One region of the Oceanobacter antarcticus genome, then DNA from elsewhere that is predicted to be linked to it. Evidence: predicted binding sites of a transcription regulator. Region 1 holds the regulator's gene; the other holds the start of a gene.
What was found. The regulator sigma-54, encoded in region 1, starts transcription at its own class of promoters, with help from an activator protein. The targets are predictions, from matches to a motif close to TGGCACNNNNNTTGCTNT.

Region 1 (4,460 bases):
GAGGAACTGGCTCTGGATATCGATCGCCAGATATTGCAGCACTTCACCTTCGATTTCCTTGTCGACCAGTTCCCAGATAATTTTTCGGGCCTTGGGCGGAGAGGATTCGATCAGATGGGCAACATCGACAGGGGCGAGGCCGGAGTTGATGATCCGGCGCACCCGAGTCATGGCACCAGATTCGAGCGCTTCGTTCAGGCTATGGAGTTTGGATCTGGCCTTTTCGCTGAGTTCTGCCATGGGAGCCCCGATACGGAGTGAATGGCATGATTCTAGCGTGAATCGTCGAGTGTTGCCATGTGAGCAGTGCTGAAACTACTCGCATTTATGTCGCTAGTGATTTGATTTTATAGGAAACTTTTTATGTGTTAGCGAATCTTGGCAAGCAGTGGCGACACCAGGGTGAGTACATTTTATTCGCCTTCATCGAAGCGGCGGTTGATCAGCTCGCAGAGCGCATCCAGTGCTGGCTGGGCATCGTTACCCTCGGCTTCGATTTGAATATCAGTGCCCTTGCTGGCGGCGAGCATCATCACCGCCATGATGCTTTTGGCATCAACCATGCGGTTCGGATAGCCGATCTTGACGGTAGAACCATAGGCGGCAGCAGTTGAAACCAGTTTGGCTGCTGCCCGTGCGTGTAAACCAAGCTTGTTGATGATGGTTATTTGAGTGCTGACCATCCAGGCTCCCGGAACGATGTTATTGTTTTGGGTGAGTATCAGTGACTGCCGTTGGCAGTCGACCGTAGCTCGCGGTGACGTACCTGAACGTTGCCAAATTCTTGCTTGAAGGCTTCTGCCAGCCGTTCCGATAAATACACTGAACGATGCTGGCCGCCAGTGCAACCAATCGCAACGGTTAAATAGCTGCGGTTATTTTCAGCAAAACGGGGTAGCCAACGCAACAGGTACGCCTGAATATCATTAAATAGTTCGGTGACTTCCTGTTGGCCGGACAAGAACTCGATGATGGCCGGGTCTTGCCCAGTCAGCGGGCGCAATTCATGCTGCCAGTAGGGATTGGGCAGGTTGCGCACATCGAAAACGAAGTCGGCATCCAGGGGAATGCCCTGTTTGAAGCCGAACGACTGGAACAGCACAGCCATGTCTGGAGTGATTTTCTCGGCCACTCGCAGTTTGATCAGGCTCCGCAGCTCATGTACCGACATGCGTGTCGTATCCAGAGTCAGATCCGCGAGGTTGGCGACGGGTTCGAGTAATTCGGTTTCGCGCTCAATGGCTTCCGCCAGGGAGATATTGTCATTGGTGAGCGGGTGCTTGCGCCGGGTTGAACTGAAGCGTTGTAACAGGACTTCTTCGGTGGCATCAAGAAAAACGATATCGACCTGGCGATACTGCTCCGGCAAGCGGGTCAGTACCTGGGTCAGTTGCTCTATGGCATCGGGCAGGTTACGAACGTCAACGCTGACAGCAACGTTGGCGCGTTTTTCCGCACTGTAGGGCAAGCCTGCGAGTGCTGGCAGTAAATCGACCGGTAGATTATCGATGCAATAAAACCCGAGGTCTTCAAGCACCGCCAGTGCGCTGGATTTACCTGAGCCTGAACGGCCACTGATCACAACCAGACGCATGTGCTGTCTCCGTGTTTTGGGCAAGGTCAGTTGTCGGCCAGCGCCCGTTGATACAGTTCCTGGTCGCTGCTCGCACTGCGTAATAGGTGGCGATATTGGCTCTGGCTGAAATTTTCTGCCAGGGTTGCCAGTATTTTCAGGTGGTCGTCTGTTGCTTCTTCAGGCACCAGCAAGGCAAATACAAGATCGACCGGTTGATGGTCTATGGCATCAAAGTCGATGGCCTCACGCAGGTGGAGTAATACCCCAACGGCCTGTTCACATTGTCGTAATCGACAGTGGGGGATAGCGATACCTTCGCCAATGCCGGTACTGCCAAGGCGCTCACGCCCAAGCAGACGTTCAAAAACCTCATCCGATGAGCTGCCATCCACTTCTTCAGCAATCAGCTCTGCCAGAAACTCCAGCAGTTTTTTTTTGCTGGTCATGGCGACATCGGTACGAGTACGTTCAGGCGCAAGAATATCGGCAATCGCTATGCTCATGTGTCAGCCTTGTCCGTGCTGTCGGGCAACCAGTTTTTCTTTGTGTTTCAGCACTTGCCGATCCAGTTTGTCGGCCAGCAAGTCAATGGCAGCGTACATGTCGTCATGGGATGACGTCGCATGAAAATCGGCACCACTGACGTGGAGTGAGGCTTCTGCCAGCTGGCGTCCCTTTTCGAGGGTCAGGGTAACCTGACCGGAGGTAATGGGTTCGGCATGTCGCTCAAGGCGAACCAGTTTTTCCTTGACGTATTCTTCCATGGCTGCGGTAACTTCGACATGGTGTCCACTGATATTGATGCTCATAAACGGCTCCTTATGGCTCGCTTTAAACCGAACAAGGATCGACGGGGTCGATCAAATCAACTGTTTCCGCTCATTCGATGGCGGAATCATCATTGCCTCACGATATTTGGCCACCGTGCGGCGTGCAACCTGAATTCCCTTATCTCCGAGGACGACGGCGATCTTGTTGTCACTCAGTGGCTTGCGCGGGTTTTCTTCGCTAATCAGCTTCTTGATCATGGCGCGAATGGCGGTTGATGAACATTCGCCGCCAGCATCGGTATTGACATGGCTGGAGAAGAAATACTTCAGCTCAAAAATACCACGCGGCGTGTGCATGAATTTTTGTGTCGTTACCCGTGAAATGGTCGACTCGTGCATACCAACGGCATCGGCAATATCATGCAGTACCAGTGGTTTCATAGCTTCTTCGCCCTGCTCAAAAAAGTCGAGCTGATATTCGACAATTTTGGTGGCGACTTTCAGCAGGGTTTCGTTGCGGCTTTGCAGGCTTTTGATAAACCAGCGCGCTTCTTGCAGGTGATCTTTGAGGAAGGCGTTGTCAGCACTGCTGTCCGAGCGGCGCACCAGCGAGGCGTAGTCGGAGTTTACCCGCAGTTTTGGGGCAATATCCGGGTTCAGTTCAACGCGCCATTCATCGCGGATGTTGCGCACGATCACGTCGGGCACAACGTATTCTGACTGTTCGGAGCTGATTCCGGCCCCTGGCTTGGGATTCAGCTCCTTAACCAGACGCAAGACGGCTTTGAGGTCTTCTTCTTTCAGCCGGGTTTTGCGCATCAGCGTGGGGTAGTCTTTACTGCCCAGCAAGGCAATGTAGTCACCGATCACCAGTTTGGCTTCTGCCAGCCAGGGAGTGTCGGCTGGTAGCTGGTTTAACTGCAGGATCAGGCATTCGCGCAGGTCGCGGGCAAAAACACCAGCCGGATCAAACTGTTGCAGACGTTTGAGTACGGCTTGGACTTCGTCTTCCTCAACCCCAAATTCCGGATCCATGGAACCCAGTACGTCGTCTATGGTGGTGTGGAGGTAGCCGTCGTCGTCGACACCGTCAATCAGCATGGTGGCAATCTCGCGATCGACATCACTCATGGGAGTCAGATTCAGTTGCCATTCCAGATGCCCTTGCAGGTCGTCGGAGGTGGCATGACGGGAGTCGTAGTCAAAGTCGTCGTCGCCGACAGAGCCTGAGCCGGAGGAAACGCCAGCGGTAGTCTGGAAAGTATCGTCCCAATTGCTGTCGACCGGCAGGTCATCCGGCATCTTGTCGTCCGACCACTGTTCACCCAGTTCCTGGGCGTCTGTGTCGGTCGCTGTCGCCGTGACGGCGGCTTCTCGTTCCTGATCGCCGTTGTTTTGCTGAGCATCCGTGTAGTCGTCGTGCTCGGACTCTTCGAATTCCAGCATGGGATTGGAATCCAGGGCTTCCTGGATTTCCTGTTGCAGATCAAGGGTAGACAATTGCAGCAGTCGAATTGCCTGTTGCAGCTGGGGGGTCATGGTCAGCTGCTGACCCATTTTTAACTGAAGCGATGCTTTCATACAGCGTTATAGTTCATCGGTTGTCGGCATGGTCTGTGCATTATACGCCAGCCTGTGAGGCTGGGAATGCTTTTCATGGTGTCGAAATGAAACAGCGCCGGGCATCATAGCCCTGTAAGCCAGTAAGAATCAAAGACGGAAGTCCTGACCAAGGTAGATGGCCCGAACCTGTTCGTTGGCGAGTACTTCATCGGCGCTGCCTTCGGCAATAATGTGTCCACCGCCTACGATATAGGCTTTTTCACAAATTGCGAGGGTTTCGCGGACGTTGTGATCGGTAATCAGTACGCCAATGCCGCGCGCCTTGAGCTGGCGAATGATGGCCATAATGTCGGATACGGAAATCGGGTCGACACCGGCAAAGGGTTCATCGAGCAAAATAAATGAGGGTTCGGCGGCCAGTGCCCGGGCAATTTCTACCCGGCGGCGTTCACCGCCGGAGAGTGACATCCCCAGGCTGCTGCGAATGTGCTGGATGTGAAATTCGTCCAGCAGTTGTTCCAGCTGTTGCTGGCGTTGTTGTTTTTGCAGTT
Region 2 (4,460 bases), on a different contig from region 1:
GCGCTGCAATATTCACCGGATGCAGTGAAGTCGTCCGGTTCCGTTGATAACAATCAGCGGCTCTACGTGGGTGCTCGGGCCGATTGGTCGCGTGCAAGCTGGACATTGGCAGCCGCCACAGAACACTGGCAGCAACTGGCCCTGGGATCCGCCAGCGGTGATTCTGACAGCTGGCGTATTTTGGCGCGTTATCGGGGGGCACAATGGACACTACAAGGTTTAATGGAAAACTTGCGTTACCAGCCCGACGACCACAGTATCACCGACCTCGACCGTAAAGCCTGGGCACTACAGAGCGCGTGGAAATCGGGCAAACTGACCTGGCTGGGCAGCATCATGAAAGCAGCCAGCTACCGTCACAGTGAGGACACTGGTGCTGTGATGTTGTCTGGCGGGGTAGAGCGCAAGTTGTCCAAATCGCTCAAAACCTATGGTGTTTATACCCGCACCAACAACGACAGCAACGCCAGCTTTCAGGGCGTTGACGGTACTCACGGTGATGAGCTGGCAACCTTGCCAGGCCGCTCGCCACAAGCGTTATCAGCAGGGTTGGTACTGTCGTTCTGAGGCATTCGTCGACACTGACGCCACAAGGCGTCAGAATTTCCCCTGTTATTCTTGCCGACAAGTCCTGTTATGACCCCAGTTTACTCCGTCCCCGTAACGCCAGAGCCTCATGTCCGCGAGCTGGAAATCAAGCGTAGCCAGTTTATAACCTTTGTGGGGCAGGCCAGCGACCGGGCAGCGGCAGAGGCCTTTATTCGCTCAATTCGGGAGTTGCATCCCCAGGCACGCCATGTGTGCTGGGCCTACATTGCCGGAGCACCGGATACCACAGTGATGTCCATGAGTGACGACGGCGAACCGGGCGGCACCGCCGGACGGCCAATGCTCAAGGTGCTGCAACACAGTGGTCTGGGAGAAATTGTAGTGGCCGTGGTGCGTTATTTTGGTGGTATCAAACTTGGTACCGGTGGACTACAGCGGGCGTACTCTGATGCCGTTATTCTCGGGCTGGCGGAATTGCCAACTGAACAGCGTATCCCGCAAACCCGGTTGACATTGGAGTACGACTATCCGATGGAAGCCGTTGTCCGGCATTTGCTGGATCAATACCCCACCACCATAGAACACTGCGATTTTCAGGCACGGGTCTGTATGAAGCTGCTGGTGGCCGATAGTGACCGAGAAAATTTTATCCTGGCTCTGACCAACCAGAGTGGTGGCGCTATCAGGGTGGTTAGCTCGATTCAGCAAGATTGTTCATAGCAGTCGTCGTTCTCTGCTGTCTTTATACGCAACATACGCAACGGGCCAAGTGTGGTTGTCCTGGCATGCTGATTGTCCAGAATTGGCATTTTAATCGGCAGCTACGATTGAGACAGATCAATTGTGGCGGTTAATGTTTGGCGTCGATTTGCAACCCGTGTGCTGTCCCGGTGCACGCTTCTGTGGTGATGCCGGGTACGGCTAGTACCGGCTGCACCAGTCTGATTCCCGCTTTTCCAAAATCGGTCACTGATCTTTTTATCAACGCTTTGGGTTACACCTGTAAGCACATTTTCAGCGCATTTAATCGTGACTGAAACCCTTGTTATGGGATGCAAGTATCACCGTCCACTTTGGCATGTAACAGATGCACCCTGTCGGTGCGCGGGCAAGATGGCATATGGATTGCCCATTAATCCGGTGATCTGTCACACCGCACTTTGTGGGGTTGGCCATGGCTGTGTCTGGGGGGAGATAGCCTGGCTGTCACAAGGTTGCTTTTTATCGCTATATAACAACGAGGATAATATATGCGCAGATTGGCCCTAGTATTCACCGGTTGTCTGATCGGGTTGCCAGCCCAGGCGGAGGAATCCGTCGTTTCCACGCTGGCAGCCGATACCATTTGGGTCGTGACTGCCGCTGCATTGGTGTTTTTTATGCAGGCAGGCTTTGCCTTACTGGAAGCCGGCATGTCGCGGGCAAAAAACTCCGTCAATGTGATGATGAAAAACTACATGGACGTGTGTCTGGGAACCCTGATGTTCTGGCTGGTCGGGTATGGTCTGATGTTTGGCAATAACGTCACCGGATATTTTGGCACCAGCCATTTCATGATGTCGGATGTGGAACCCTGGGATTACACCGTTTTGCTGTTCCAGACCATGTTTGCCGCAACCGCCGTCACGATTTGTAGTGGCTCGATGGCTGAACGTACCCGCTACGATGCTTATCTGGTGGCGTCGGCTGTGATTGCGGCCTTTATTTACCCCGTGTTTGGCAGCTGGGTCTGGGGTGGCCTGTACGGTGGCGCTGGCTGGTTGGCCAATATGGGCTTTATTGATTTTGCCGGTTCGACCGTCGTGCATTCAATCGGTGCCTGGTGCGCTCTGGCGGGCATTATTGTGTTAGGACCCCGTACCGGTCGTTTCTCCCGCGATACTGGCGAAGCCCGCAATATTCCGGGGCATAATCTGTCGCTGGTAGCTCTGGGCGGTTTTATTCTCTGGCTCGGCTGGTTTGGCTTTAATGGCGGCAGCACCCTGGCTGCGACGGCGGATATCGGTTTGATCGCGCTGAATACCCAGCTTGCCGCCGGTGCTGGTGCGCTCGGTGCTTTGCTGTTCAGCCGCGTATTCCGAGTTCCCATTTTGCTGACGGCAACCGTCAATGGCAGTATTGCCGGGCTGGTGGGTATTACCGCTGGATGTGCCAGCATGGAGCCTCAGTGGGCCATTCTGACAGGGTTGATTGCCGGTATGATCGCCGTCGCCGGGTCATTGATAATGGAACGGATGAAACTGGATGACGTTGTGGGTGCGGTACCTGTGCATGGTTTTGCTGGCGTCTGGGGGACGTTGGCCGCCGGTATGTTTGTGACAGGGGATCTGTTTAACACTCATCAGGTGATGGTGCAGTTGATTGGCATTGTGGCTGCATTCGTATGGGCTTTCCCGCTGTCACTGCTGACGTTTGGGCTGATCCGGATGACGATGGGATTACGGGTCACCACCGCTGAAGAGCAGCAGGGCCTTGATGTGTCTGAACACTATGAGGTGGCCTATCCCGAGTTCCACAAAGACATGACGTACTTTCGTCAGTAAGTATGGAGCGTACGGATGAATATCAATACCAAACGTCGTGCGGTGTATACCGTACTGAGTGAAGTACTGGATGGCGACGAACTCTGGGATGTGATGTGGCGCTGGGAAGAGGGCTACGCCCAGAAATCCCAGTATGAGTTGAACGGCTTCTTTAACGACTGTCGGGATTTGCATGCCATCGCCTCCAATCGATCACAGCTTTATCGTGATCTGATTGGCTTGCTGATGAGAGGAACGTCTGGTCTGAAGGCTGACCCGATCTCGCAAATGGAAGCCTATCGGCAACGTAATGGCATACTGGACAACCCGGTTCCGCTCAATACGCATGAATGGATGCCCTGTTTTAGCGCTGTGGTACAAGAATTAATGCTCCAGGTACCAGCTGCGCAAGTGCAGCAGGTACGGATGCAGGCTGAAGAACAGGCGCAACAACGCGGGGTGACGCCGGATCTGGTGTATGCGTTTTCCATGCTGGCCTTAGGCAAGTCGTCCACTAATTTGCTGTCGCCCGATTTTGGTGAATTAAAAACACTGTTGAATCTGGTTTATGTCGCCATGTGTGAGCAACTCGGGCCAGTGGCTACCGATCGCATGCTGTCACAAGCGATTGAACGTGCCAGAAAAAAGTTCAAAGGAGTGGACGCCCGTCTGCTATTGCAACATCGCACACGTTGAGTAAACAGGTTATACGGCAGGGGACATCTATTTAATCCTGCACGGCGGCAACCCGCGCCCTGCGGGGGCTGCTGGGTGATCTCGACTCTGTGTCGCCGACGTTTGACGTGACCCGTCAGGCCTGCAAGTCGGCTTCGTGATTCGACACCCTCCGGTAGCCCAGAGTGAGCACCGGATTAACTAGATGTCCCCGGCAGTTCGTGCCGTCGATTCAGGATGGGTCTACGGTGTCGCGAAACTGTTGCATATTGGGCAAAAGACAGATATTTGGGAAATGCGTATTCGAAATGCAAGTGAAAAGCTGGTCTGTGTTTCTCGCGTGACGATTGCCGTGCTTGAGACTCCGTCACAGTATAAGCCACAGGATAACAATATGGCTTAAATGCAGCCTTATATAGGCATTCGGATTCTTTCTGCAGGAGGTCGCAAGTATCCTGCATATCGTTATCGGCCGATGAGTTAATGGCATTACATCGCCAACGATTGCATCAAATCCAGGAATCCTTTCACCGACACAAGGCAAATAACTGCGCCCGCGAGCAAATACCGAGTTTGTCGTAGGCGCGTTTTTTGTAGGTCACTACGCTGCTGGGGGCAATGGTCAGGTCGTGGGCAATGGTTTCGGATTTTTTGCCTGCGAGTACGGCTTCACACACCTGGCGTTCGCGTTCCGATAAAAACGCCAGCGGCCCC

Region 2: the regulator sigma-54 is predicted to act here: its motif matches at 1,664-1,681, upstream of WG929_RS12200 (ammonium transporter).

The regions. Positions count from the first base shown of each region.
Region 1 covers NZ_JBBKTX010000007.1:19,646-24,105, reverse strand. Annotated here, with positions in the region: gene mgtE (magnesium transporter) at 1-240, opposite strand, end outside; gene WG929_RS07035 (HPr family phosphocarrier protein) at 414-683, opposite strand; gene rapZ (RNase adapter RapZ) at 722-1,594, opposite strand; gene ptsN (PTS IIA-like nitrogen regulatory protein PtsN) at 1,621-2,079, opposite strand; gene hpf (ribosome hibernation-promoting factor, HPF/YfiA family) at 2,083-2,385, opposite strand; gene WG929_RS07015 (RNA polymerase factor sigma-54) at 2,437-3,927, opposite strand; gene lptB (LPS export ABC transporter ATP-binding protein) at 4,057-4,460, opposite strand, start outside.
Region 2 covers NZ_JBBKTX010000014.1:39,831-44,290, forward strand. Annotated here, with positions in the region: gene WG929_RS12190 (porin) at 1-567, shown strand, start outside; gene WG929_RS12195 (YigZ family protein) at 637-1,269, shown strand; gene WG929_RS12200 (ammonium transporter) at 1,800-3,092, shown strand; gene WG929_RS12205 (hypothetical protein) at 3,108-3,767, shown strand; gene WG929_RS12210 (helix-turn-helix transcriptional regulator) at 4,274-4,460, opposite strand, start outside.